Syntrophotalea carbinolica DSM 2380: one gene and its partner. The protein of the gene in region 1 interacts with the protein of each later gene in a pairwise test. Links are inferred from orthologs where the notes say so. Each region holds a gene or a part of one and is shown in the gene's direction. Other genes may lie near its edges. The genes, in order: typA and rlmKL.

Evidence for each region.
Region 2: the proteins of typA (region 1) and rlmKL interact in binary tests that used the Escherichia coli proteins (3 or more experiments, as listed by UniProt). The link is inferred for Syntrophotalea carbinolica DSM 2380 from one-to-one orthologs.

Annotation. Positions count from the first base shown.
Region 1 is NC_007498.2:1,409,657-1,424,299, reverse strand. What follows is about bases 4,547-7,410. They hold typA (translational GTPase TypA), read left to right. Parts: upstream 4,547-5,006; coding sequence 5,007-6,815; downstream 6,816-7,410. Other genes in these bases: amrA (AmmeMemoRadiSam system protein A), read left to right, coding at 6,968-7,410; PCAR_RS06885 (M48 family metallopeptidase), read right to left, coding at 4,547-4,718. Also shown: PCAR_RS06905 (M42 family metallopeptidase), read right to left, coding at 1-615; PCAR_RS06900 (histidinol phosphate phosphatase domain-containing protein), read right to left, coding at 723-1,376; tRNA (N6-isopentenyl adenosine(37)-C2)-methylthiotransferase MiaB, read right to left, coding at 1,413-2,738; PCAR_RS06890 (hypothetical protein), read right to left, coding at 2,881-3,408; more of PCAR_RS06885, read right to left, coding at 3,408-4,546; more of amrA, read left to right, coding at 7,411-7,519; PCAR_RS06870 (hypothetical protein), read left to right, coding at 7,905-8,285; PCAR_RS06865 (sigma-54-dependent transcriptional regulator), read left to right, coding at 8,514-9,926; PCAR_RS06860 (hypothetical protein), read right to left, coding at 10,026-11,087; PCAR_RS06855 (chemotaxis protein CheX), read right to left, coding at 11,255-11,713; PCAR_RS06850 (response regulator), read right to left, coding at 11,729-12,100; PCAR_RS06845 (hypothetical protein), read right to left, coding at 12,150-12,626; PCAR_RS06840 (response regulator), read right to left, coding at 12,642-13,013; PCAR_RS06835 (HDOD domain-containing protein), read right to left, coding at 13,013-13,891; PCAR_RS06830 (chemotaxis protein CheD), read right to left, coding at 13,900-14,388; PCAR_RS06825 (protein-glutamate methylesterase/protein-glutamine glutaminase), read right to left, coding at 14,385-14,643. UniProt on the Escherichia coli protein: A 50S ribosomal subunit assembly protein with GTPase and nucleotide-independent chaperone activity, required for 50S subunit assembly at low temperatures, may also play a role in translation.
Region 2 is NC_007498.2:2,400,708-2,415,422, reverse strand. The notes cover bases 1-2,936. They hold rlmKL (bifunctional 23S rRNA (guanine(2069)-N(7))-methyltransferase RlmK/23S rRNA (guanine(2445)-N(2))-methyltransferase RlmL), read left to right. Parts: upstream 1-365; coding sequence 366-2,507; downstream 2,508-2,936. Other genes in these bases: PCAR_RS11385 (TPM domain-containing protein), read left to right, coding at 2,860-2,936; PCAR_RS11395 (SLC13 family permease), read left to right, coding at 1-59. Outside these bases: more of PCAR_RS11385, read left to right, coding at 2,937-3,876; PCAR_RS11380 (manganese efflux pump MntP), read right to left, coding at 4,085-4,651; PCAR_RS11375 (DsbC family protein), read left to right, coding at 5,003-5,794; PCAR_RS11370 (glucose 1-dehydrogenase), read left to right, coding at 6,462-7,247; PCAR_RS11365 (SDR family oxidoreductase), read left to right, coding at 7,402-8,145; PCAR_RS11360 (histone deacetylase family protein), read left to right, coding at 8,369-9,268; PCAR_RS17915 (fused MFS/spermidine synthase), read right to left, coding at 9,456-10,712; PCAR_RS17910 (hypothetical protein), read right to left, coding at 10,745-11,668; PCAR_RS11350 (GlsB/YeaQ/YmgE family stress response membrane protein), read left to right, coding at 12,029-12,283; PCAR_RS11345 (DUF2959 domain-containing protein), read left to right, coding at 12,403-13,041; PCAR_RS11340 (DUF456 domain-containing protein), read left to right, coding at 13,205-13,684; PCAR_RS11335 (hypothetical protein), read left to right, coding at 13,966-14,715. UniProt on the Escherichia coli protein: Specifically methylates the guanine in position 2445 (m2G2445) and the guanine in position 2069 (m7G2069) of 23S rRNA. Methylation occurs before assembly of 23S rRNA into 50S subunits.

The DNA of each region.
Region 1 (14,643 bases):
GTAAACTTCCACCGGCGGCACACCGCGCTGCCGCACGGCCCGCAACACTTCCACCACGATGAAGGCGCCCATCTTGTCATCGAAACCACGGGAAGCGGCAAGCTCACCCTGCAGGCGCTCGAACCCCACGGCAAAAGTAACGGGATCGCCCACAGCGACCAGTTTGCGCGCGGCTTCTCCGTCGGCACAGCCCAGGTCGATGAACTGACTGTTCAGTTTAACCACCGTTTCCCGGTCCTTAGGCTCCATGAGATGGATAGGCTTTTTGCCTACCACCCCCAGCACCGGGCCGTCAGCGGTATGCACGTGCACGCGCTGGCCCGGCACCAGATGCGCATCGACGCCTCCGATCGGAGCGAAATAGATAAACCCGTTGTCGTCGATATAACGCACCATAAAACCGATCTCATCGCAATGACCGGCCAGCATCACCCGCATGGCCTGACTGGATGCGGCATCGATACGGGCAATGACGTTACCCATGACATCGGTACGCACCTCATCGGCCAAAGGCGACAATTCGCGACGCATGATACGCTGCACGGGCTGCTCAAAACCCGAAGGACTCGGGGTTTCGACGAGTTCCTGCAAAAAACTCACTGCATGTTCGTCCATAGTATTTCACCTCATGTTTTGAAGGATAGGATGGTATCTATCTGTGATACAAAGAATTCTTAAGCGGGGAGAACCGAACAACTGAATGCACTGCACCGCCTGACGGGTCAGCCCCCCATCAGCTTGCGCACCAGATCCTCGGCATTCTGACGAGCCTGCTGAAACTGAGCCTCGTTCAAACCGGCGCCAAGAGCGATCCGCCGCGCCTGCTCCAGCGGCGTCAAATCGCCGGGCGCATGACTGTCCGTATTCACAATCAAAGCCGCTCCGGCGGCCAGCGCCACGCGCGCCACGTGGCCGTTGGTCAACGAATGCCCCTTGCGGGTGGTGATTTCCAGACAGATACCCCGCCGGGCTGCCAGAGCCGCATCTTCTTCGGAAAGCAGCCCGGGATGTGCCAGGATATCGATATCGGCCTCCAGTGCCGCGCGATTGGTACCCGCTGCGACCGGTTCGGCAATGGTTTCGCCATGACACACGACCAGCCGGGCACCAAGCCCCCGGGCCTGCCTGGCGACTTCGGCGATCATTGGGGGCGGAACATGGGTCAGCTCAATCCCCGGCACCACCGTCAACCCCCACGCGGCGCCCAATCCTTCCGCAACCCGGACGATACGCGGAATGATAAAGTCGATATTACTCGGGTCGCCATGATCGGTGATACCGATGGCGCGATACCCGGCCACAGCTGCCCGACGGGTAAGTTCAGCGGGAATCAACTCTCCATCGCTAAAAACGGTATGGGTGTGCAAGTCGATCATGTTCTCTCCTTGAAATAACCACCTGACGAAAACGGATCAGACCCGTTCGCCCAGGTGGGAATTGCGATAAGCGACGGTAAGGCGCACCGGCACGATGCGGCCAACCAGATCGGGATTGCCATCGAAATTTACAATGCGGTTCCAGGTGGTGCGCCCGAACAGCTGACCGTTGCCCTGCCGACTGCTGCCCTCGACCAACACCGGCAAAACCTGACCGATATCCATCTGGTGATACTGCCGGGTTATCTCTTCCTGCAGGGCCAACATGCGATCGAACCACTGCTGCTTGACCTCCTTGGGAATATCGTCCGGAAGGTCGGCAGCCGAAGTGCCGGGTCGGGCGGAAAAAATAAACGAATAGATTTCGGTAAACCGGGCCCGTTCCAGAAGATCCATGGTCTGCTCGAATTCGCTTTCCGTTTCACCGGGAAAACCGACAATCACATCGGATGTCATCCGGATTTCGGGACACACCCGCCGCAAGCGTTCGATACGACCCAGATACTGGTCGCGCGTATAGCCGCGGCGCATGGCCTTGAGTACCGCATCGCCGCCGGCCTGCACCGGCAGGTGGATATGCTTGCACAACTTGTCAAGATCGGCAAAACAATCGATCAGCTCATCCGACAGATCCTTGGGGTGGGATGTCATGAAACGAATGCGTTCCAGCCCATCCACCTCAGCGACCTTCCGCAACAGCGAAGCGAAAGAAATCTCGTCGTCCTCCTTGCAGCCGTAGGAATTGACGTTTTGACCGATCAAGGTAATCTCGCGCGCACCCTGCTCGACCAGCAGGCGTACCTCCTCCAACACTTCGGCACTGGGGCGACTGACCTCCCGGCCGCGAACATGGGGTACAATGCAATAGCTGCAGAAATTATCACATCCTTGAATAACCGTAACGAAGCGTGACACTTCGGCACTCGGTGCCCGTTCCGGGAAAAGCCGGCGCCGCTTATCGGCTTCGAGAAAATCGACCTCGACATGTCGCGCGCGGTGCAGTTCGGCATCCCTCACCATATCAGCCAGGCGGTGTATATTATGGGTACCACAAACGATATCAAGATAAGGCACCTTCTCCAGCATGCGCTGCCCCTCCTGCTGGGCAACACAGCCACACACGGCAATGATCAACTCGGGACGCCGCTGCTTGAGCGGCTTGAAGCGACCCAGGTGACCGTACACCTTGCGCTCGGCACGCGCACGAATGGAACAGGTATTGAGAATGATAAGGTTCGCCTGCTCGGGACTGTCAACAGAGCTGTATCCCAAGCTTTGCACAAGGCCGACGATCTGCTCGGAATCGACCACGTTCATCTGGCACCCGAAGGTCTCCAGGTAAAAACTCTTCATAACTGAGATCACCGATCATAAAACGGACCCGCCGTGGTCATATCGCGAAAAGTCCTGCTGAAATCCGGAAACACCCACTGTTCCCCTTTCTTCCACAGATTCATTTCCCGCGCCCGGCAGGCCATATTGGTCCAAAGGTTAGTTGACCATATTAATCAAGAGCCTGTCGGGGTGTCAACGGGTTTCCCCCCTGCGCCCCCCCCCTTATCAGGGCAACCAAGATCGCAGCGTCTTCCAGGCAGTACAGCGTCAGAATCGACCCGTCCGTACGAGAACGCAATTGCACGGTGGCGACACTGCCGGATACAGGCATGACGCCGTACAGTTCCACGTCTTCCAGGGCAAGTTGCCGCACACGATGTCCCCGCAACCCGCAGCGCAGCCATATCCGTCGATCGGTCACCAGGTAAGAGATCCGCCACCATCGCCACCTGGCCACCAGCAGATGCCCGATGGCCCCATAGCCGAGAAGCCCCCAGGCGATCGCGTACCAACCGAGCCCCCCCAAGGCCGACCGCACCTCGCAGCAAGCGACATTGGCAAGACAAACCGTGAGCACCAGCCAGACCGGCAGACATGCCAAAGACCATCGCCAGCGCCTGAAAACATAAGCCCGAGACGCGGGACAGGCTTGCCAGCGAACCGTTTCACCGGGCTCCAACGAAAAATCCGCCTGCATCACTTAGCCTGCAACTCCGCCACCTTTCGGGCCGCGGCCTGACCGATTTTGCTTTGCGGATAAGCCTCGGCAATCTGCCGATACAGATCCGCAGCCTTTGCAATCCGGCCCTGCTTTTCATGCCCCATAGCCAGCAGATACCCGCCCCGGTCGGTCGGTAACAGGTTCATGCTCTTTTCCAAATGGCTTATGGCCGCCGACTCATCGTCCAGCTCCAAATAAACCAGCCCCAACCCCAGATGCGACAAATAGTAATTGCCATCCAACTGGACGGCCCGGGCCAGGTGCGGACGGGCGGCCCGAACATCCCTGGCATGCAGATAGGCCATCCCCAAACCTGTCAGAATCAGGGCTTGATCCGGCGCCACCGTGGCAGCTTGCAGATAGGTGGCAATCGCCTGCGATACATGGCCTTGCTGTTCCTGCTGCCGAGCCTGATCGTAAAGCTCGTAGCCTTTGCTCGACTGCCTGAGACCGCTTACGGCCCGCTGAAACGGCTGCTCGTTCAACACAAACCGTGGGTCGCTCTGCTGCAGACTGTAGCGCTCGGCAATATAGGCTTCCAAAGCCAACATACGCTCTTTGGAAAAAGGGTGCGTGCGAAACAAACCCGCAAGCCACATCGGTTCGGCGCCCGCCTCGACGGTACGATAGAAGAATTCCTGCAGTTGCACGCTGCCGCGCGGATTGTAACCGGCCCGAACCATATAATCGACACCGAGACGATCGGCCTGGCGTTCCTGTTCGCGACTGAAGCGATTATCCAGCAAGCCGGCAGCCAACTGACCGGCCTTCTGGGCCACGCCACCGTAAGCGCTGGAGCCGGTAGCTGCGGATAAAACCGCCAATCCGGCCCCGAGCAAGGTGCCACGCTGCATACCCTGAACCGAATCGCGAGCCGTCACATGCCCCACTTCGTGCCCCAGTACGGCCGCCAATTGCGCCTCGTTTTCAAGGCTTACCAACAACCCCCGGGTGATGGCCACAAAGCCTCCCGGCAAAGCAAAGGCATTGGGGGTTGAATCGTTGAGGACCCGAAACTCGTAAGGCAACTCAGGCCGTTCCGCCACCTGGGCGACACGCTTCCCCACCCCGTTGACATAAGCGGCCAAGGCCGGATCGTCATACTCGCCGCCCATCTGTTGCACAGCCTTGGGAAAAGCCTCCTGTCCCAGCTGAATCTCCTGGGAAGGAGTGATGGTGAACAAAGCGAGTTCCTGACGCCCCGTAACCGGGTTGACGGCACATCCTCCAACCATCAACAAGACCAGGGCCGCAGCAACAACCGACAGCCTATGAATAACACGCATGACCACACCTCTTTTCGCTACGCATGACGTAAAAGATAAAACCCTTTTGATTTTTATCATAAAACGCCTGCCCCACGGCGAGCAAGAAGTCATTGGGAAGCAACGAAATATGACCATCGGGCAAAAATAAAGAGCGTACCCTGCCTGCATTCGAATTCGAAGTTCAAGCTTCCGGGTCGCATCCTAAACATCCAGCCTCATTTTAAGCTGGCATAAAAATCCGATCCATTATAGTATGGGAGGATTTTGTAGAATAAATAACCCGAGCAAGGAGTCTATAAAAGTTTTATGCAGCAGAACATTCGCAATATCGCCATTATCGCCCATGTCGACCACGGTAAAACGACCCTGGTAGACGCCATGCTGAAACAATCCGGCGTGTTCCGTGAAAACCAGGCTGTCGCCGAACGGGTCATGGACAACAACGACCTGGAAAAAGAGCGTGGCATCACTATCCTCTCGAAAAACCTCTCCATCCATCGCAACGGCCTGAAGATCAATGTCGTCGATACGCCCGGCCATGCTGACTTCGGCGGGGAGGTGGAACGTGTCCTCAAAATGGTCGATTGCGTCCTCCTGCTGGTAGACGCATTCGACGGCCCCATGCCGCAGACCCGTTTTGTTTTGAAAAAATCCCTTGATCTGGGCCTCAAGCCGATTGTGGTGATCAACAAGATCGATCGCCCCGGTTCACGGCCGGAACAGGTCGTCGACATGGTCTTCGATCTGTTCTGCGAACTCAACGCCAACGAGGACCAACTCGACTTCCCGATTATTTACACCAACGCCAAGGCCGGTATAGCCAAAGCGGAACTCAATGAGGAATCGGCCGACCTCGAGCCCCTGTTCAGCCTGATTCAGGACAAAGTCTCTCCCCCCAGCGGCAACCCTGAAGCGCCCTTTCAAATGCTGGTCACCAGCATCGGCTACAACGACTACCTCGGCCGCATCGCTACCGGCAAAGTCGTCAACGGCGTGGTGCGCACAGGACAGACCATCGCTCTGGTCAAACGGGACGGCAAAATCGAAAAAGGGCGCATCAGCAAGCTGATCGGCTATCAGGGCGTTGCCCAGGTCGAACTGGACGACGCCCCGGCAGGCGATATCGTCAGTATCGCCGGATTCGAGGAAGTCGGTATCGGCGAAACCTTCGCCGATGAAAGCTGTCCGGAGGCATTGCCCTCCATCGCCATCGACGAACCGACGTTGTCCATGAACTTCTCTATCAACACCTCGCCTTTTGCCGGACGCGAAGGAAAATTCGTCACATCCCGCAATCTGCGCGATCGCCTGATGCGTGAATTGCGCACCAACGTCTCCTTGCGCGTCGAGGAAACGGACAACACCGACACGTTTCGCGTATCGGGTCGCGGTGAACTGCACCTGTCCATCCTGATTGAAAACATGCGCCGGGAAGGTTTCGAGCTTTCCGTATCCAAACCCGAGGTCATTTTCAGGGACATCGACGGAACGCGCTGCGAACCGATGGAAAACCTTATCATCGACGTCCCCGAAGAACACCAGGGAACGGTCATCGAGAAACTCGGCAAACGAAAAGCCGAGATGCTTTCCATGAACCCCATGGACGGTATCAACCGCCTCGAATTCACCATCCCGGCTCGCGGCCTGATCGGTTTTCGTACGGAATTCCTGACCGATACCCGCGGCACCGGCGTCATGAACCATACGTTCAACGAATACGCCCCCTACAAAGGGCCCATCGCCGGGCGCAGCAACGGCGTTCTCATTGCCATGGAAGATGGCGAAACGGCAGCTTACGCCCTGTTCACCCTGCAGGATCGCGGCACTTTGTTCGTCGACCCGGGCGTCAAGGTTTACGAAGGTATGATTATTGGCGAAAATGCCAAACAAAGCGACATGGTGGTCAACCCCTGCAAGGGTAAAAAGCTCACCAACGTACGTGCTTCCGGCAGCGACGACGCCATCCGCCTGACTCCGCCGAGAGTCCTCAGCCTGGAGCAGGCACTGGAATACGTCAACGACGATGAACTCGTCGAAGTTACACCGACGTCGATCCGGTTGCGCAAAAAACTCCTCGATGCCAATGCGCGAAAAAAATATGATAAAAACAAGTAAGTTGAAATAACATTACGGCCCGGGCAACCGGGCCGTTTTTTATGCGCCAGCGGGCTGTTTTTCTTGTCATACGAACATAATCCTATTAATATTCAAACCGACTTCAACATCGCCTTGCCCTGTTGGACCGAACCCTGCTTCCAGGAGGTTTCATGGACCAGCCACTGACCGAACCACAGCAAGCCATTCTTCTTGCCATCGCACGCAAATCGATCGAAACATGCGTATTGACCGGCAAACCCTATATCGAACCCCGCGAAGAAAAAGCCCTGAATGCGCGACGTGGTTGTTTTGTTTCCATCAAACAGGATCAGCAACTGCGCGGTTGCATAGGAAACTTTCAGTCCGAATGGCCACTTCACCGCGAAGTTGCCGAAATGGCTTGCGCGGCAGCAACCAAGGATCCGCGCTTTTACCCCATGGCCGAAACCGACCTGGCCGATTTCCAGATCGAAATATCCGTTCTGTCCGCCCTGGAAAAGATTACCGATCCGAACGAGATCGAGGTCGGAGTTCACGGCATCTACCTTGAAAAAGCGTTCCACCGCGGCGTATTGCTGCCGCAGGTTGCCGTCGAACACCACTGGGACCGCACCACATTTTTAAACCAGACCTGCATCAAAGCCGGCTTGCCGGCTGATGCCTGGGATTGCGAGGATACGGACCTGTATATTTTCAGCGCCCAGGTGTTCGGCGATGCATAACCGGATCCACGTGCATCATTGAGCCGCGGAAACGATATCGAACAGGATCTGCACAGATTACTAGCAATACGCTAACTTGATATATGTTCTGACTAGTTACGCCCTGTCGACACCGGACATCCATACAGTTCTCCACAACCGCTGTGGACAACCCGGCTTGCGGACTCGCCCCATAGATCAGTAAGGGCGGCCGCCACTCGAACCGACGTGGCATTACACTTCCGCCGCCGAGTACCAACAAGCACGAACCGGGCCTGCAACCATCCGCTATCCACCGGAAAGCCAAAGGCAAATCCGGGTTAGGCCATTGCCATGAAGACCGGAACACGGTAAACTTCAGATCATAGTCGGATCTTACCAATACCGGGTCGAGCGCCTCTTTATCATGACCAAAATCAGTTCTACATACAACAGCACCCTACAGGGCTCCACTGCCCTCAAAGCCCCCGCCGGCAAAACCCTCGGAAGCCAACCAGGCACCGTGACAGCCCCCAACCGTCCGGCCGGCGACCGCATAACCCTGTCGGAGGCGGCACTGGCGGCCGCCGCGCGCTACAGCCAGCTGATCCCCCGATCCGCCGATATTTACGCCCCGGCCCTGCCGGCGCCCCGAACCGAAACCGAAGCCGCCCCCCTGTCGACACCCGATCCTAGCGGGGAAACCCCGACCTCCCGAAACATGGTACGCACAATGTACGCACAGCAGCAGAAAATGGCCGCCGACCAAAGCCTCCCCCTCGCCTCCCGATTGGACATCCGCGTCTAGCAGAACACCGTCACCAACTGCCCCGGGTTATTTCCACCGAACTCCCGGATACCCTGCCAAGGCCCCGACAAGATCGGCTATACTCCCCGATTTGTTCAAAAAGGATTTTTACTTAGACTGTTTTTTTGTTAGTATATTGACGTACTTTTGCAGGATGTTTCCTTTGGCATACAAACCGAAGGCAACTTAGATATATCCAATAACTATTTCCAAACCAAACAGGTGAGCATGTTTTATTCTTTGCGTAGCGTTCTTCTTGTCCATAAAGATCCCAAAGAAAGAAGTGAGCTTGCCGTAGCTATTCGCAGAACAGTCGACTGCACAGTGCTCGAATCCGACTCCCCCGCAGAGGCCCTTAAGTTATTGCAGGATGATGAAGTGTCCGTGATCCTTACGGATCTCTTCGCGCCGAGCAACGAGGGTCTGGAACTGCTGAAGAAAGCTTCGCAGCACAACTCTCAAATCGTCACCATCGTCGGGGTCCCTGTCGACCATCGCGGCATGGCTCTGGAATCACTCAGACGCGGGGCGTTTTTCTGCCTCAACACGCCTTACAATCACGAAGAAACCATCATTGCCACCTCTCGTGCCTTACAGCATCATGACCTTCTCACCAAGGGAGAAATAAAAGCACGCAAATTCCGGAAATCCGACGGCTTTCACGGTATCATCGGGCAGGCTCCGAAAATGCGGCAACTCTTCAACAACATAGAAAAACTCGCGGCCGAGGGCGATTCATCCGTACTGGTACTCGGCGAAAGCGGTACCGGTAAAGAACTGGTGGCCCGCGCCATTCACGCGCACGGTCCGCGCAGTCGCAAAAATTTCGTGCCGGTCAACTGCGCCGCCATCCCCGAGGATCTTCTGGAAAGCGAACTGTTCGGCTATGTCAAGGGAGCCTTTACCGGTGCCACACAAGCGAAAATGGGCCGGCTTCAATATGCTGAAGGCGGCACCCTTTTTCTGGACGAGATCGGCGATATGAAAGCAAGCCTGCAGGCCAAACTTTTACGGGTGCTGCAGGAGAAGGAATTTGAACCGGTCGGTGGGGTAAAACCGGTATCTGTGGATGTGCGTATCGTTGCCGCGACCCACCGGGATCTGGAAAAGTCCGTGGCCGAGGGACGCTTTCGCGAGGACCTCTATTACCGCCTGAATGTCATTCCGCTGCAGATCCCCCCTTTGCGCAAGCGCAAAGAAGACATTTCTCTGCTGATAGAACGATTTGTCGGTATCTACAACCGCAAGAAAAAGAACCCTTTCAAAGGATTCAGCGACGATGCCCTGCAGGCATTGAAGCAATACCCCTGGCCCGGCAACGTGCGGGAACTCGAAAACCTGGTACAGCGTATGTCCATATTTTTTGCCGGCCAATCCGTCAGCCGCAAAGACCTGCCGGAAAAATACCAGGGGTGCGACGAAGCACAGCAACAACCGGTACAAGAACAGGAAAATTCCATCAGCCTCGAAGACGGCGGCGTCGATTTCAACCTGCTCGTCAATCGTTTTGAAAACCAGCTGATACTGCAGGCCTTGAATGTCACCGGAGGCAACAAACGCGAAGCGGCCAAGCTGCTCAACCTGAAACGCACCACCTTGATCGAAAAACTCAAACGAAAAAATATTCTGACCGACAACTGACCCGAAAACGGCACGGACTTGCCATCGGGGATGAAAAACCGGATAAACAGGGTTAAAACAAGAGGTCACGCCGAACAGCGCAACTGTTTGGGAGATCGTTCACTTACGGCTCGAGGCAAGATTCTGACGTAATTTTTCCCGGATATCATCCGGCGTTGCCGGCATCACCAGAATATCGCAAACACCATATTTAACAGCCTGCAGCACTTGACTGCGGGTCCATTGTCCACCGGCGGCGACAAGCGGCACGGACTCACCAACGATCGACTTCGCCTTGATAATAGCAGCCAGCCCCTGCTCCTTGCCCTCATCCATGGTCAATACAACGCCGCTGGCAGGAAAGGAGCCGTTCGGTCCGAACGGCTGCAAATCGTCCTGATAGCTGGCGACCTTCGGCACGAACCCTTCCGCAATGCAGCCATCGGTAAGATCGTGAACATCCTGCTTGCGACCGGCTATGACCAGGATCGTATTTCCGGAACTTTCCTCAACCGCAGACTCTGCCTCCCTGGCGGCCGATTGAACCGGCGGCGGGGTTTCATCTACGGCAGGTGTTACAGCCCCGGCAGACGCAGCTTGCTCGGGCTCCTCAATGACCATCCCCAACAGCTCGGGGGGGAACAGCATGTCCATGCTTTGCAGGGTCTGCCCATCCAGGGTGATATCGTAGGCGACATGATAGATATTCCCCGGACCAAAGGGCTCCGGACCTTCGGGATCGACCTTGGCGGGGACAACCACATCCATGCCGGTTTTTTTGAAGTGCAGTTTGTCGACGGCCGCTTCGTCGAAGGCCTGAATCAATTCGCCGGATACGATATTGACGATTTCCCCATAGGCATCGGCTTCATCCTCGGAGAACACTTCGTTCCGAACCTGCTTTTCCAATTCGGCCGGCGGCAGCATGATCAGCGTTCCACCAAGCAGAACAGCATCTTTCAGATGGCAGGAACAGTACATCCGACCTTCGCGGCTGCCCGTCACATCGAAGTTCGCCAGCACCAACTTTTTACGAAATCCGCCAAAGAATTGCGCTTTGGAAACCAGCTGCTCCGAAGCCAGCGAAACCTCGATACTGCAACCAAGAAGGTCGCCGAGACCGCTGGCCAGCTTTTCCGCCAGAGTACTGAAAATGTCTGTTATGCGTTGCTTATCACTCATCCCTTTAAATCTTGCTTTCCGAAGCGACCGACAATGTCGCAAGCCGCTTTATGTTTCGACACCGCAACACAGGCATAGACGGCGATGGGCAGCGCCCCATATAAAAAACCGCCGATGCAACAGGCGCGGACCCACCAGGGTCGATTGTCACATCAGCGGTTTACCTCTCAACAATTCTGGAGATAGCACTCGACCAGAAATTCACCCTCATCAATACTGAAGGGCACGATAACCCCTTCGGCATCGGACAGACACTCGACTTCGTATTCCGTTCCGCTGATAGCGGAAGGAATGGCCAGTTTAAGACCGCTTCCCGTTTCGGTCAACATCGACTTGACGCTTCCTGCCAGCATATTGGCAAGCTCGCCAATGGCATCCTTGACATCATCGTCGATTTCCTCGATTTCCATGAAAAGGAATTTACTGGTAATGCTCATGGCAACCGCATTGGGGACATGAATGGCCAGCATGCCACGATAATTACCGGCCAGGCCGACGAGACCTGAGACGGAATCGGTAAACTTGTTGGAGCGCGTCTGAATAGGAGCTGCAGGACGAGCTTCGGCCATCAACATGGATTGAAAAATCTCTTGCGTTGCTTCAGAAATGCATTTGGCTAAATCCACTGCACCTTCTCCTTATCAAAGGAACTGGCCCAACACCTCTTGAACCTGATCCGGCGTAAAGGGCTTTTTGATGGTGCCGACCGCGCCGAGGGTTAAAGCCTCGTTAAGCACATCCGTACCGGCCTCGGTAGTGATCATGACTACGGGAATCCCCTTGATCTGCTCATCCGCATTTTTTTGGCGCAGGAACTCGATGCCGTCCATAACCGGCATGTTGATGTCGCTCAATACGATATCCACGGATTCTCCGGCAAGAACTTCCAGGGCCGCCTGACCATCGGCTGCCTCCAGCAGTTTTTCGAATTCGAATCCTGCCTGCCGCAAAGAACGCGCCACGATTTTCCTCATGGTATTGGAATCATCAACGATCAATACTTTCTTGCCCATGCTATCCTCTATCCTTCCTTAACAATGTGAAATTTCATTTTTTAGGCTATCAGGCCTGTTCTGAGTCATCGGAAAAAAAACCGGAACCGACAATGGTCAAGATGAGCGGATCGCCCTCGACATCGTAGCTCCAGGTTTTGGTCGGACCGTCGCAGGACTCCGGCCGTTCCTGGCCCATTTCCGGCAATCCCAGGCGGTAAGCCTGATTTTCCGGAAGGAAATCGTTAAGCAGCCGACCGGCGACCGTGTTCAACAGCTCGCCCAGCATATCGGTCCGTATCTGCTCTGCCACATCATCATCCGGAAAGGCATGAACCACATCGATGATGTTCTGAAGCAGGTTTACCGGCAGAGTCAGAGTCATTTCGGCCTGCAACGGATCCAGCACCAGCAGACGAGCCGACATAGCGTCCTCGCCTTTTTTGGCTTCGGCCTCCTCGGTCATCGGCAAGACTTCCATAAAGGCCATATTTTCAAGGGTCACGGCAATAGATTGACGGACCAGTTCATCAAAGTTCTGGCTCATTACACCCTCTCTTTTTTATTGCATAAGCGGTTCAAGCTTTTTCAACAGCGTCGCCGGAGAAATAGGCTTATCGAGTACCGCATACGCCCCCAACTCAGACAACACCGCCTCTTTGGCGGGGTTTCCGGCACTGGTGATGACCACCACGGGCACATCCGTAAGTTTGGGGCTGCCCTTGACCCATTTGAGCAAGGTTTCCCCGTCCATAATAGGCATGTTCAGGTCGGTCACCAACAAATCGGTCGGCTCTTCCTTGAGGCGGGCTAACGCCTCCCTGCCATTAGGCACTTCAACCATTCCGGCGTCTCCTAAACCGATAATTTCAAGGCACCGCCGTATAACCATACGGGCGGTGGCCGAATCGTCGGCAATGACGATGCGCTTCACTAATCAACCTCCTCTTCAAAGGAAAGAGACGAAACCGCTTTTTGAAATTGGGCTTCCGCTTCCATGAGAATCTGAGCCAGAGTTTTTGAATTGACATCAAAGTACTCGGCATATCCGGCATCCAGTTGATACTGCATGCCGTCATTGCCGGTATCGCAGCCGGCCATCATGGCGCACATATCGCCCAGGTGAGCGGCGAAAGCCAGCGCTCTATATTCCTCCGGCGCCTGCATGGGCGTATGGTGATAAAGAATGGCCTGCTGCAACGGCTCGGGAAAATCCCAATGCCTGGCCATTTCGTATCCCACCTGCGCATGATCCAAACCCGCCAGGGTTCTCTCGGCTTGCAGATAATCGCTAACATTACCCTCCTTGATATATCCAAGGGCTTCCGGCGCCAATTGTTTCCAGAAGGGCGAAAAAACAAATTTTCCGATATCGTGCAAAAGCCCTGCGGTAAAGGCCAGCTCGGCTTCGAAATCCTGTTTGGCCAATCGCGCCACTTCACCGCTGGAAAATGCCGCGAACAGATCGTGTCGCCACAGAGCATCCTGCTGCCCCTCATAGCCTTCAAGGGGCTGACTGAAAAGATCACCGGTATTATCGGATAAAATGATACTGACGACAATCCATTTTCCAAGATAGCTGATAGCCCGGTCAAGCGACGTGACCGGATTAAGCAATCCGAAAACAGGCGAATTGACCATCTTGAGAACTTTGGCTGTCAAAGATGCATCATATTTAACGATATTGACCACATCGTCAAGCTCATAATCTTCATTGGCCATGACCTGCAGCAACCGACTGACATTCGGTGACAGCATCGGCAGGTTATCAATGGCCTGCCGGACTTCTTCGGAGCTTATTTTCGGTTCCATGCCCCCCCCTATATTTGCCATTGGCCGCGTCCGGGACATGACACGTTCACCAAGCCGGTATCGACGTGCAACGATACCGTGCGACTATAATTAGCGCCGACATCTTCGGCGACCGGTCCCATCCCCAGCTTCCACAAAATCTTTTTTACCGCAAGGATATTGCGCTTGCCTATATTAAACGTATCGTTGCCTGCCATAACAGCAGCGCCGCCGAGCATTTTGACGACCAAACCCCGTCCTCGTGCATGACACCCCAAACGCACCATTTCCTTGAACAGCAAGGGGACGCCGAGATCGGCAAAATATCCCGGACATTGCTCGCCCTTGGCGGTATTAAGTTTGGATTCGGGAAGGGCCACATGAACCATTCCGGCTATTTTCAGATTCGGTTCATACATGGTTACGGCTACACATGAACCGAGGGCGTATGTTTTAACCATGGAACCGGGGGTTTTGGACACACCATATTCCCCGATACCCAAAATAAGATCGCTCATATTCGCCGCTCCGAAAGAAGGTCGACAATCCTGGGTGCCATGGAATCCAACGATACCAGGGAGTGAGCACCCCCCATTTCATAGGCCACTTTAGGCATGCCAAACACCACGCAGCTGGCTTCATCCTGGGCCAGGTTGCGGGCACCGGCTTCGCGCATGGCCCTCATGCCCTCCGCACCGTCCGAGCCCATGCCCGTAAGCATCACGCCTATGGCATTGCCCCCTACATGCTTGGCGACAGAGTGCATCATCACA
Region 2 (14,715 bases), 1.0 Mb from region 1 along the record:
CGCTGTTCGGTATCGTTTATGGCCAGGTTCCGGCCTGGACGGGCTGCATGGGCGGATAGTCTTGCCATGATCGGGCATAGCGTATATGCTGCCGGCCTTGTATCGACCGCCCGGTGAAAGGGATGGGGATTTCGATTCCTGGAAAACCGATCTCACGCCCGCTCGCTATGCTCACTTAAGACGCAAAGGCTTAGTTTTAAAGACGATTATAACCTCTCTCGGTGTCTTTGTAGCTTCGCGTGAGACATGGGGTTTTGGTTTTGGAATTAAAAAAATCCTTGGCGTTTCTGCTGTTAAAAACACGCGTTTGATGTGATCTCGCCTATCCCGAAGGCCCTTGAATACCTTTTTTGAAAGTTGATCCGATGGATGCACCCATAAAATTTTTCGCTACCGCGCCCAAGGGCGTTGAACCCCTGTTGGCCGATGAACTGCGGGCGCTTGGCGCCCTTGAAGTGTCCGAAACCCGGGCCGGCGCGTCTTTTCAAGGTTCGCTGGAGACCGCCTATCGTATCTGTCTGTGGTCGCGGCTGGCCAGCCGGGTTCTCATGCCGATTGCCGAATTCAGCGCCGAGGATCCGGATCAGCTGTATGCGGCTGTTGGAGCCGTGCCATGGGAGGAGCATATGACTGCCGCCGGTACCCTGGCCGTCGATGCCCAGCTGCGACGCTCCAAAATCAACCATTCGCGTTTTGCCGCCCTGCGGGTCAAGGATGCTGTGGTCGACCGTTTTCGCGAACGTTTCGATCAACGCCCTTCCATCGATCTGGAACGTCCCGATATCCGGCTCAACCTGCATATCGACCGGGATCAGGCGACCCTGAGTCTCGATCTGTCCGGGGACAGCCTGCACCGGCGCGGTTACCGGGCCGAAGGGGTGCTGGCGCCGCTGAAGGAAAATCTTGCCGCCGCCATTCTGCTGCGTGCCGGTTGGCCGGATGTCGGCGCCCGTGGCGGCGCGTTGGTCGATCCCATGTGCGGTTCGGGCACGCTGGTTATCGAGGCGGCGCTTATCACCGCTGATTGCGCGCCGGGCCTGACCCGACCCTACTGGGGATTTGCCGGCTGGTTGCAGCATCGGGCTGAGGTGTGGGATACCCTGCTGGAGGAAGCCCGTCAGCGCCGCGAGGCAGGTTTGCAACAGTTACCCTGTATGATCGGTTACGACCGCGATCGGAAAGCCATTCGCGCCGCCCGGGAGAATGCCCGCCTGGCCGGCCTCGATGCGCACCTGCGCTTTGAACGGTGTGAGCTTGAGGATCTGCAGGCCGTGCCCGACGCCGGAGAATCCGGTGGCCTGCTTGTGACCAATCCCCCTTACGGGGAACGCCTCGGCGAAGTCGACGAGTTGCGTTCGCTGTATGCATCGCTAGGCGAAAAGCTGCGTACCCACTTCAGTGGCTGGCAGGCTGCGGTCTTTACCGGCAATCCGGAACTGGCCAAACATATCGGCATCCGCGCGCACAAACTCTACAAGCTTTACAACGGTGCTCTGGAGTGTCGCCTGCTGAATTTCGACATTGCCGAACAACGGTTTTTCGGTGCCGATGCACCCCAGGCGCCGCTCAGTGAAGGCGCGATCATGTTTGCCAACCGCCTGCGCAAAAACATCAAGCAGCTGCGGCGCTGGCTTAAAAAAGAGGATGTGACCTGTTACCGGCTTTATGACGCCGACATGCCCGAATACGCCGTGGCCGTGGATATCTACGAAGATCGGGTGCACGTGCAGGAATACCAGGCGCCGGCCTCCGTCGACAGCCGTCAGGCCGAGCGCCGCCTGCGTGAGGTTATGCGGGTCCTTCCCGAGGTGCTGCAGGTCGAACCTGAAGCCATTACCCTTAAGGTGCGGCGTAAACAGAAAGGCTCCAGCCAATACCAGAAGCTCGACCGGTCCGGCGAGCGTTTCGAAGTGCGCGAAGGCAACTGCTGGTTCCTGGTCAACCTGACCGACTACCTCGACACCGGCCTGTTCCTCGATCATCGCCCGACCCGTTTCATGCTGCAGGCCATGGCCGAAGGCAAGAGCTTCCTCAACCTGTTCGCCTATACCGGCACCGCCACCGTGCACGCCGTCAAAGGCGGCGCGGCCACCACCGTCACTGTCGATATGTCGCGCACCTATCTCGACTGGGCGCAGGCCAATCTGCGGCTCAATCAACTGTCCGGACCGCAGCACCGCTTTGTCTGTGCCGACGTGCTGCAGTACCTGGAGCGGGAGCAGGCGCATTACGATCTGATTTTTCTCGACCCGCCGACCTTTTCCACCTCCAAGTCGATGGAAACCACCCTCGATATTCAGCGCGACCATGTGGACATCATTCGCCTTGCGGCAAATCTGCTGACGCCCGGCGGGGTGCTGATTTTTTCCAATAACTTCCGCAAGTTCCGTATGGATTTCGAATCCCTGCCGGAACTGGAGATCGAAAATATCACTGCCGCCACCATTCCACACGATTTTGCCCGCAATCCAAAAATTCATAATTGCTGGCGAATCACCCGGCGTTGAGGCGGATTTTAAAGAAAATCGCTTTATTGCCTCCTTTGTTACCGGCTTTTTCTGTGCCTTTGTGGCTTGAGTCGGGGCAACGAACGGGTACGATAAAGCTTTTTGAATCTCCAAACCTGATGTCTCACGCAAAGCCGCAAAGTCGCAAAGCAAGGCCATATTCTTGTCTAAGACTTGGTTTTCTTTGCGTCTTGGCGTCTTAAGTGAGCGCAGCGAACGGGCGTGAGATCGGTTTTGCATTTCCCAGGGTCGGGGATTGTTTTCGTTATTCGGATGGTTGTAATGCTGTCTTGTCGATCTGATATCGAATCGATTCCGGTCCGTTGAATAACGGTGTCAAAAGGGGAAGGGCATGAAGCGCATACTCTGTTGCATTCTGCTGAGTTTATCGTTGTTGCAGGCGGCCTGCGGGGATCGGTATATCGACGATCGCGCCGGGTTGATGGGATCCGATGAGCAGACGCGGTTGCGGACCTTTCAGGACAAACTGCTGCAGGAACTCGATATCGAATTGCAGGTGGTGGTGCTCGATACCAGCCCCGGCGATCTCGACGATGCGGCAGTGACGCTGTTTGAGAAACGAGGCATCGGCGAACGCACCAAAGGCGCACGCGGAGTGCTGCTGCTGATCGATCCGGCGGGCCGGCAGGTGCGCATGGAGATCGGCTACGATCTGGAGGGCATCTTTCCCGATGCTTTTGTGGGATATATCGAGCAACGCCAGATGGCCCCTTTTTTTGAAGCGGGGCGCATCGGTGCCGGTATCGAGGCGACCGTGGAGCTGGTGGTAGGCAAGGTCCTGGGGGCCATCGACGAAGGCAGCTACGCCCCGGCGGAAGAAGCCGGCGGGCTGGCCCATCTGTCGGGCGGCGCGGGGGCGCGTAGCACCGTTGCTATCGACAGCGGCATACCGGCCAAACCGCGGCTCGACGATGCTTCGGGATTCGCTGCCCAAGCTTCGCCGGAACAGTCCCTGGCGGTTTACCTGGAGGTCTTGCGCGCTCGCGTCAAGGATCCCGAGCTGGGTCTTTATTCCGCTGATACCCGTGCTTTTTTCCGTAAATGGTTGGTGACCGACGCCCAGCAGGATAACGAACGACGTACCCTGGAAGCTCACATCGGGCAGGGACAGGTGTTGCGGCACGATGGGCGGGCGGTGGTGCGCTTTCCCGTAACGGAGAGGGGTGCTGCGCCGTATTTTCTGATCCGCGGGGAGGAAGGCTGGATGCTCGATTTCGCCTCCATGAGCATTCTTGTCGGTTTCAATCATCGCAACCAGTGGCACATGCGCAGCCTCGATCATCCCTTCATGTTTGCTTTCGAAGACTGGCGTTTCGACCAACACGGTTTTCCTCATGCCGGGAATTAATTTTTAGCTAATTTGTTTTTGAATACAATGGATTGAAAGACAGATTTTTACCACAGAGACCACAGAGACCACAGAGACCACAGAGACCACAGAGAAGTTCCACAAAACAATAATTTTATGGCAACAAGGTTTCAAACCCAGGCTTTTGGTTGTCTCCGCGTTCTCTGCGTCCTCTAGAGAGCGAAGCGAACGGGCGGTGGAATCCGGTTTACATCCCCAGCGTATGCTCCCAGAGGATCTTGAGCCCGATGCCGATAAGGATCAGACCGCCGGCGATCTCCACCCGCTGGCCCCAGCGCGCGCCGGCGCGGCGGCCGAGCAGCATGCCGATCACCGTCATGACCCCGGCGATGATGCCGATAATCAATGCCGGGAACCATACCGAGATGCCGACAATGGCCAACGACAGGCCAACCGCCAGCGCATCGATGCTGGTCGCCACGGACAGCATGATCAGCGACATGCCCCGCGTCGGATCATCCCGCGATTCACGGGTTTCTTCATCCTGAAACGCCTCATGAATCATCTTGCCGCCGACACATACCAATAGACCGAAAGCCACCCAGTGATCGTAGGTTTCGATCCACTTCTGCACGGTCAAACCGGCCAGCCAGCCTATGATCGGCATCATGGCCTGAAACAAGCCGAAATGCCAGCCGAGGCGAAACAGATGCCTGCCGGTGAGGCGCTCCAGGGTCAGGCCGCAGCCCAGAGCCACGGCAAAGGCATCCATGGCCAGCGCGAGGGCCAGGCCAAACAGGGTAATCATGTCCATAAATTGTTCCTTGTCGTACGGTATCTCCAGGGTCGGAGGAAAAGGCGGAGAAGCTTTTTCGCCGCCCGTTCGCTTTGCTCGCTCGCGGACACAGAGAAAAGAATGAATACCTATTCCTGCAAATCCAACAGGGGAGAGCAGAATATTCAGGATAACCCCAAACAAAGACTTTACTTGTAATCCTGTTTATCCTGTATATTCCTGTCACAGGAATTTAAAGATTTTCTCTGTGATCTCAGCGCCCTCTGCGGTGATACTTAATTAGATTGGGGCTTGTACTCCGCCGGGCTCCGTTATAACATTGGCCGGCATTGACTGTCATCGGGGGAAACTATGTGGAGAGGATATACCATGAAATTGCTGGTCACTGTTGTTCTTTTGTTCTGCGCTTCGACGGTCTGGGCTTTCCCAAAGGATAGCTGCGGCGAAAAGACCTGTATCGACTGTCATACCCTGAGCAAGGAGGAAGCGAAGTATCTGCTCGATAAACAGGCCGACAAGGTTTTGAATATCGAACCGTCCCAGGTGCAGGCCCTGTGGGTGGTCGAGGTTGAGAAAAAGGGCAAGCGTTACCCCGTCTATATCGACTTCACCAAAAACTTCGTCATGCGCGGCGAAGTGCTCCGTCTCAAAGACGGGGAAAACCTCACCCGGGAACGCATTGCCAGTCTTAATCGGATCGATGTTGCTACCATTCCTCTCGCCGATGCGTTATTGCTCGGCAAAGCTTCGGCCTCCAAAAAAATCATCGTGTTTACCGATCCGCAGTGCAGCTATTGCAAAAAGCTCCATGCCGAGATGAAAAAGGTCGTGAAGCTCGATCCCGACGTGGCCTTCTATATTAAGATGCTGCCTCTCAATATTCATCCCGAAGCTTACATGATCGCCAAGAGCATCGTCTGTAACCGCTCGGTCGCCATGCTCGAGCAGAGCTTCGCAGGCCGCCCGGTACCGCCGCCCGTTTGTCGCGCCGAAGCCGTCGACCAGACCATCGTTCTGGCGCGTAAGTCCGGCATCAATTCGACCCCGACGGTAGTTCTTCCCGACGGCAGGCCCTTTTCCGGTTATCGCGATGCTGCGACATTGCTTAAGATGGTCGGTTCCAAAGTTCAGGTGCCGAAAGAAGTAGGCGATACTGAGTAAAATTCCGCAGATATATGATGAAAAAAACCACCCTTTACGCTGCTATGCCGAGGGTGGTTTTTTTATGCTATCGATTGGATAATTGCACTTACGGATTGAACCCAGGATTGTGATAAGCGAAGTGAATCAAATGGTTATTGATGCGACAGATATCTCAGGTTTGATTCGTATATCTGGTATTCAAACAGTCCCCTGTCCTCTGAGTTGCGGTCAAATACGAAGTTGAGTTGACATGGGTGGCAAAGCAAATCAACTTGGCCAAACCTCATCCTTTGTGTTCCAGACAACCCTTCAGAATTTCGTTTTGGTCGATAGTCGCAGAAAATAGCAGTTGTATCGTTTTTGGCTTAAGCATTGCTATGTATAAGCTGGATAGATCGCACCATGGGACTTGTTATCCTAGTGAGTGTGCATCCGGAAACTCAGGATGCACACAGCGTAGTTTTCATTTGGGAAACGAGTGATTTTTCCCAAGGTCAAGAAAATCGAGCACTTGCGCGGAGGCGTAGTTTTTACGTCGCATCATGGAGCAGGATGCGCAATGGACAGCCTCCGGCTGCCCGTAGGGCGAGGGCCAGGGATGGCCCAAGTCACAAGCAAGTGGGAAGATTGACGCAGAGATTGGGGAAAAGAACCGTTTCCGGATGAAAACTAGTGAGGAGACCATATGAGGCACTTTAGATTACAAGGCACAACGGCAATTGTAACAGGGGCTGGTCGTGGTGTAGGACGTGGTATTGCCATCAGGCTTGCAAAAGACGGAGCGGATGTGGTGGTCAGCGATATCGATTCCGAAGATGTTGATAAGGTTGTGAAGGAAGTTGAGGCTTGTGGACGCAAGTCACTGGGGATCGTTGCGGATGTGACCAAGCGTAAAGAAGTATATGACATGGTTGACGAGGTTGTCGATGAGTTTGGACAACTTGACGCTATGGTGGCCAACGCTGGAATCGCCCAGGTAAAATCAGCTCTTGAGTTGACGGATGAAGACTGGGACAACATCTTTGCCGTTAACGTTAAAGGCGTATTTCTATGCAATCAAGCTGCTGCAAAGCAGATGGTGGAGCAAAAAAGTGGAAAGATCATCAACTGCGCATGCATTGCAGCACATACGGGGCTCGCTATGTTGTCACATTATACCGCCACCAAATTTGCCGTGCGTGGATTTACTCAAGCCTTAGCTAAAGAATTGAGGCCTTTTGGCGTTCAGGTAAATGCATACTGCCCTGGTATCGTAGAAACTGCCATGTGGGATCTTATCAACCAGGAAATGGCGAAAGATCTGGATCTTCCGAATGCTAAGACTCTGAAACAATATTCAGAGCTTATCTCTGCTGGCCGTGCTGTGACTGCTGATGATGTAGCAGCCTTTGTGGCCTATCTTGTTTCGGAGGATTCCGACTATATGACGGGGCAGTCCGTAATGATCGATGGCGGGCTTGTCATGAATTGATGGATTTGTCTCAGACATTGAGGGCGGGCCAGGTCGGTTTTTCCTCTTTTCAGGGCGAAAGCAAGGCAAAAGATTTTATTGATGAAGGAACCCCGGAGAGATGGCCGGCTTGCCTAATCACACTCGACCGGATACCAACCAAGGAGAAAATGCAGTGGGTTACGATATTAACAACAAGACGGTCTTCATCACCGGAGCCAATCGGGGTATCGGCAAAGCCATCGCCGAGGAATTCATAAAACAGGGAGTTGCCAAGGTCTATGCTGCCGTGCGCAACGTGGAGAGTGTTGCTCCACTGGTTGCTTTATACGGAGACAAGGTCGCTCCTATCAAGGTTGATGTGGCGGATGAAGAGACGATCATCGAGGCGGCTAATGCCGCGCAAGACGTGGATGTCGTGATCAACAATGCCGGTGTTTTAAGCATGTCCTCGGTTTTCGATGAGGGTGCCATGGAGGCATTGGCTTTCGAGTTGGATATCAACCTTTTTGGCCTGATGCGCGTCGCGCGGGCTTTTGCCCCGGTACTGAAAGCCAACGGCGGTGGCGCGTTTGTACAACTCAATTCGGTGGGGTCTTTGAAAACAGTGCCGAATATCGCTACCTACTGTACCTCCAAGGCCGCTTGCTATGCGATTACCCAAGCATTGAGAGAGGCCCTCGTCGCGCAGGGAACCCATGTGGTCAGCGTTCATGCGGGACCGATCAATACGGAGATGCTCAATGATACCGGTTACGGAGAGATCGCGGAGCCGCCGTCGCTTGTTGCCAATGGCATCATCGAGGCATTAAAGAAAGGTGAATTTCATGTTTTCCCCGATTCATTGGCCAGGCAGGTCGGTTCCGTTTATGAAGGTTTTGCGGAGAATGTAATAATGGCTTCGGTGACTGAAGACTGATTTTTGTCATTCACATCTTTGGAGACGGATAACAAGGGGGCTGGGCAAGCATATTGTTCAGCCCCCTTGGTCTTTCCGGCCAAGTATCATCGATGCGACACCTTCGTCACGCCGGTGTGGCCTCGGGGCAAGGGCTCGGAGAATGGCCGGCGGTGTGGGATACCCTTTCCGGTCAATATGTTAACAACACTCCCCGACTAAACGCATTACCGGATCAGAACTTATGAAAATTTATTATTTCGATCAACACACTTTTTTTCTTCCCGAAAAGCACCGGTTTCCGGCCTCCAAATACAGCATGCTGCGGCAACGCGTGCTGACGGCAAATGTGGTCCCCCCTGAAAACATGCGAACGCCGGAGCCGGTTTCCGATGCCGATTTACATCGTGCGCACACCGGCGATTATCTGCACAGGTTTGAACATGGCCTGCTGACCAAGGCGGAAATTCGTCTGATTGGACTGCCGTGGTCCCCGGAACTGGTGCAACGCGTAAAATACACGGCTGGTGCGACTGTGGCCGTCTGCCGTCATGCGCTCGATGACGGTGTGGGGCTGTCGCTCGGTGGCGGTACGCATCACGCGTGTTCGGATCACGGTCAGGGTTACTGCCTTTACAACGACGTCGTAGTGGCGGCCCGGGCTCTGCAGGCCGAAGGATCGGTTCGGCGTGTGTTGGTCATCGATTGTGATGTCCACCAGGGGAATGGAACGGCCGAAACTACAACGGGGGATTCGTCCATTTTTACTTTTTCGATTCACGGCGAAAAAAACTTCCCCTACTGCAAGATTCCCGGTGATCTGGATGTAGGATTGCCGGACGGAACGGGGGATGAAGCCTATCTGAGAGCGCTTGATGAGGCGCTGGATATTGCATTATCCAGATCGCGCCCCGACCTTGCCATTTATCTGGCCGGCGTCGATGTGCATGAGAACGATCGCCTCGGCAGGCTTGCGCTCACCAGATCCGGCATCGGTCGGCGGGATGAATCGGTCTTGTCCAAGTGCCGGGAGTCGACTATTCCGGTGGGGGTGGTGATGGCGGGGGGGTACAGCCGCGACCTCTCCAAAATGGTTGAAATCCAGTTGCAAACGGTTCAAATAGCTGCCTCTTTTTCATTATAGGGGAAGTGGCTAGTTTCTCCAGGATTCAGGGAACATTCTACACCTCGAAACGGAGCGGGGCGCTGACCGGTTCCCTTTCGGGGTGTCGTGTAGTGATCTCGGGTTGGGCCGTCAGATACCTGATCGGCCGGAAGAGATATAAAACTATGGGGGTTCGCTTGATAAACCCGTATCCTTGGGACGATTCTCACCATTTCATCAGCAAGATCAGGTTGGAAAACCGGTCGGTCCAGACAATCGGTTGGGTATCGGGTCCGATCGGTTGCCACTGCGGATTGTCTGCCAGGTGCCGGATAGCGGAACCGGGGCGGCCCATGGCGGCATAAATGGACGGCAGCTTGCCCGCCTGATTCGGATCCCGGGAGTTGCCGGAATCCCTGCGGATTATACAACGCAACCCGAATTCCTCGGCGAGACCGGCCATCAGCGGTTCGAGATTCAGATACCGATTGGAGATGTGAAACACCAACAGACCCTGCGTCTGCAGTTTGCTCAGATAGAGAGCGACCGCCTCCCTGGTTATCAGATGGACCGGAATGGCGTCGGAACTGAAGGCGTCCAGCAGAATGATGTTGAATCCCCCCGGTTTGGCCCGTGCAAGCGACAGCCGGCCGTCACCGAGAACCACCTCCAGCGAGCCTTGCGTCCCGGCAAGAAAACCGAAGAATCTTTTGTTGCGGGCAATGCGTTCGACTTCGGGATCGATTTCATAAAAAGTGAAATGTTCCCCGGGATGGGCATAGCTGGCCAGGGCTCCGACCCCGAGGCCGATTATGGCGACGTGGCTTTTGTCTGTGGCGGGATCGGAGTCAACGAAGATGTCGCCTACGGGGCCGCTTGGATGATAGTAGGTCAAAGGTGTGACGCGGCGGTCGGAAGCCAGCCACTGGGATCCATGCACCGTGGTGCCATGATACAGGTAACGGATGCCCGTATTTCCATTGGCCACCACCCGCTTGACGCCGAAAAAATTGCGCGAAGCATAGACCTGGTTTCCCCTGACCAGATCGGCCATATGCGCCATGGTCAGCAGTAAAACGCCGAAGGCCAGGGCGAAACGCCAGCGCCTTTCCTTGAAGCTGAAACAGGCCAGTCCGGTTATGGCAAACAGCAGAAAAAAGACCGGATGATAATTATTTCGCGCCAGGGATTCGGTGAATCGGGACAGCCCGATGACCAAGGCGGCGAGCAGAACGGGGCCGATAATATCGCCGATACGCGCCTTTATCCGGGATTTATCGATGGTAACCTGTGGTAACAGCAGACAGGCCAGCAGCAATCCAAGGGGGTACTCGATAACTCGGTCGAACAGCACAGGGGCCAACAGGGTATTGAAAACACCTCCCAGCACGCCGCCGACAGACATCCAGAGATAAAAACCTGTGAGATGGCGGGGGTGGGGACGGCTTGCGGCAAGTTCGCCATGGCAGAACAGGCTGGCCAAAAAAAACATCCCCAGGTGCAAGGGGATAAGAATCAACTCGGACAGGCGGGTGGACAGGAAAAAAACGGTGCGAAGGCGATGGCTGCAAAAGGCATCAGGCGCACCAGCAGGGCGTGCGGCAGCCATTGTTTTCGGGCAAAGACGAGAATGAAAGTTGTCAGGTACAAGGCCAGCGGGAGAACCCACAGCAAGGGAATGGCAGCCAGATTGGTGGTTATGAAGGTTGTGGTACCCAGCATCAGGCTGGAGGGGATAAAGGCACAGAACAGCCAGAACAGTTGCCGTCGCAAGGCGGGGGAGGGGACAGCCGCCGGGGCTACGGCGGCTGTCTCTCTATCCGCCGCGGTCGCTGTTTTGCGCCGTGACACGAGCCACAGTCGACAGGCACTTACCATGGCGATCAGTACAATATAGCCCATTGACCACCCACGGCTTTGCGCGTCAAGCGAAAGCGATGGCTCGACAAGCAGAGGATAGCCCAGCAGCGCCAGCAGGCTGCCAAAATTGCTCGCGGCATAAAGAAAATAAGGGTCTTCAGCGTCAGGGTGGTCGGTTTGGGAAAACCAGCGTTGCAGTATCGGTGCGCTGCTGGAGACGATAAAAAAAGGCAGGCCGATCCGAAGGGTCAGCTGATAGAGCAGGAAAATCGTCGGATCGTTGTCAGCCGGCGGAAGGGCGGTGCTGTTGAAGGCCAGAGGCAAGGTGAGCAGGCCGCCGAGCATGAGCAGCAGGTGCAGTGCGGACTGGCGGCGACTGCCAAGGTATTTCTCCGACAAGTGGGCATAGCCGTAGCCAAACAGCAACGCCGCCTGAAAAAAGACCATGCAGGCATTCCAGATTGCGGGGGTGCCGCCGTAGAGGGGCAGCAACATTTTGCCTGCCATCGGTTGGATCAAAAAGAGCAGAAACGCGCTGGAAAAAAGGGTAATGGCATACACGATCAGCATATTCGACATGGCCTTTCCGGGGAGATGAGGATGATCTCTTCAGTATAAAGGCCAGGTCCCGCAGAGCAAGCCATCCTCAGCATGCGGGAGAAGGAAAAACTCCCGGATCGGCATCGCCATCCGTGGGCGTTGCGACCGGCCGGGTTTTCTGTAATGGCAGGCAGGGGATGGCATCCTTGCGGTCTTCGAGGGTAAGATATCTGTCGCGATTTGCGCCCCGAAACAAGGCGGGCCTGGATTGACATCCCCCTTTGTTGTGTTTCAGTGAAGAGTATATAAGCTATGTTTCGCAATGTTGGGCGGCGCGGCCAGGCCATAAGGGCGGGAGGCGCCGGACGCTATCTGAACCACTCACCAAGGAGTCGGCGTATGGGTTGGATTGTCACACTGATTATTGGCGGAGTTGTCGGTTGGCTGGCGAGTATTCTCATGAAAACCAATGCCCAGATGGGATTGGTCGCCAACGTGCTGGTGGGCGTGGTGGGGTCGATGCTGGGTTTCTGGATCGCCGGAATATTGGGCATGTCGCCTACCGGCGGCATTCTGCGCTTCCTGGTCGCGATCGGAGGTGCCGTGTTGCTGATCTTCGCCCTGCGCAAGTTCGGTGTCTTCCGTAAGGCATAGCAAGGGGGTGGCCGGTTGCGGCGTTGTCGTAATAAATAGGGACATCGGCCGGATTTTAATGGACAGCCTGGTGAAACAGGCGAAACGTGCGAACAGAAAAACAGGAGAACTTCGTGAACATGAGACTGATTGCTGTTTTCCTCATCGCCTTTGCCCTCGGTGGCTGCAGTAGTCTGTACTACGGTGCTATGGAAAAGGTGGGAATTCATAAGCGCGAGATCATGGTGGATCGTGTCAAGGCGGCACGGGATTCCCAGGATGAAGCGAAACAGCAATTTCTGACGGCCATGGAACAGTTCAAGAGCGTGGTTGATTTTCGGGGAGAGGATCTGGAGAAAGAATACAACCGATTCAACAGCACGTTGCAGGACAGCGAGGCCAGGGCCGCTGAAGTGCGCCGCCGTATTGCTGCGGTCGAGGATGTTTCCCAGGCGCTATTCAAGGAATGGCGAACGGAGATTGAGCAATATTCCAGTGATACGCTGCGCAGTTCCAGTCAGCGAAAGTACGACCTGACACGGAAAAAGTACACCGAACTGATCTCCGCGATGAAGCGGGCCGAGGCCAGGTTGGAACCGGTGTTGGTTCCTTTACGCGATCAGGTTCTGTTCATGAAACACAACCTCAATGCCAGGGCCATTGCCGGTTTGAGCAACGAACTTGCCAGTGTCCAGACGAATGTCGACAGCCTGGTTCGTGACATGGAGCGGGCTATCGCCCAAGCCGATGCGTTTATTGCATCGTTGCAGGCAGAATGAGTCCTGGGCCATCGTCTGAAGTGCTGCCTGGGCAGTGAAAGTCCAAGGTGTATGCAAGGGGGCTGGGCGCTGGTTCGGGATACTGCCGCCATCAATCGGCATTCTTCGCTTGTATCGCTGAATGCCGCAAGGCGTCATAATTGTTTTTAGGGGATATTGCAGAATGACCATTGTTTTATGGAGTCTGGCCGGACTGCTGGTGTTGTCGGGGTTTGCCGGGCTGCTGTTACCGGCGCTGCCGGGGCCACCGCTGCTTTTCGCAGGGCTGCTGTGCGCCGCCTGGGCGGAGGATTTTCTTTATGTGGGCTGGCGCACCCTGGCCCTGCTGGGCGTTCTGGCTCTGCTGGCCGTTGTGGCTGATTTTATCGCCGGGGCTTTTGGCGCAAGGCATTTCGGAGCATCCACCAGGGCCATGGCCGGTGCGGCCATCGGGGCTTTGGTCGGCCTTTTTTTCGGCCTGCCGGGCCTGCTTCTGGGGCCTTTTTTCGGTGCCATGGCTGGTGAGTTGACTGCGCGCGCCGATCTGCAAGCTGCCAGTCGCGCGGGAATCGGTGCGGTCATCGGCCTGGCCGTGGGCACCGCTGCTAAAATGGCCCTGGCTGTCGCCATGCTCGGTGTTTTTCTGGCTGTCCGGCTACTTTGACGAGGCGATATGGGCAGACCTGCGTTAATCGAAACACGCCTTGTTTTTTAACATGGCCGTGTTACCACCCCTTCTGTCGTAAACTGAAAAAATTTGCTGATTTTGTATTTTTATCTAAAGAATTATTTCTGAATGCCGATATGGTGGATGGCGGGTGTATATTCAGGATCCTGATGTGCCGAGCCTTACGGTGGCAGTTGCGGGTACATGATGACAGTGGAGAGTGTTTCTACCTGTCGATCAGGACTTTGACAATGGCTTGAAAAAGTTTAAGGGATATCATGGCATTGCGGATAAAAGCAGGACGGTTTATTGGCCAGATTCTGGTGGATGGAGGTTTCGTTTCTTCACGCGACCTTCATCGTGCGCTCGAAGAACAGAAGTCGACCAATGAACTTCTAGGCCAGGTGCTTACCCGAATGGGAGTGGTCGACCCTGCCGATCTCAAGGTGGCGCTTTCGGTACAGGATCATCTTGCCAGTCTCAAAGATGCGGTCAAGATGGCGGCCGGTATGCGCCGTATGCTGGGGGCCCTGCTTTTGCAGGCCGGGCACATCAACGAAGCGCAGTTGGAAGAGGCTCTCGCCGAGCAGAAAAGGACCGGCGAAAAACTCGGTGACGTGTTTGTGCGGCTTGGTTTTTTGAGCAAGCGGCAGCTTGACGCCCTGCTCGATTTTCAGCGCGTGCAAGGTGCGACGGAAATGGCTGCCGGACCGCTCCGCCTCGGCGATATTCTTGTTTCGGCAGGGCACCTTTCACGTGGTCAGCTGCAGGACGCGCTGAAAAAACAGAAAATCTCCAGGAAAAAACTTGGCGAGATCCTTGTCGATGAAGGGTATGTCCAGCTCCGGCAGGTCAAACAGGGAATCTGCCTTCAGCAGAAGTTATTGACAGCCGTACTGAGCGCTATTCTGGCGTTTACCGCCGTCCACGATGCCGATGCAGGAAAAATCCCCGCTTCCCGGTCGGGCGGTGCCGAACTGAGGGTCAGTGCCACCGTTTTACCCTTTGCCGCTTTGAAAGTATCCAAT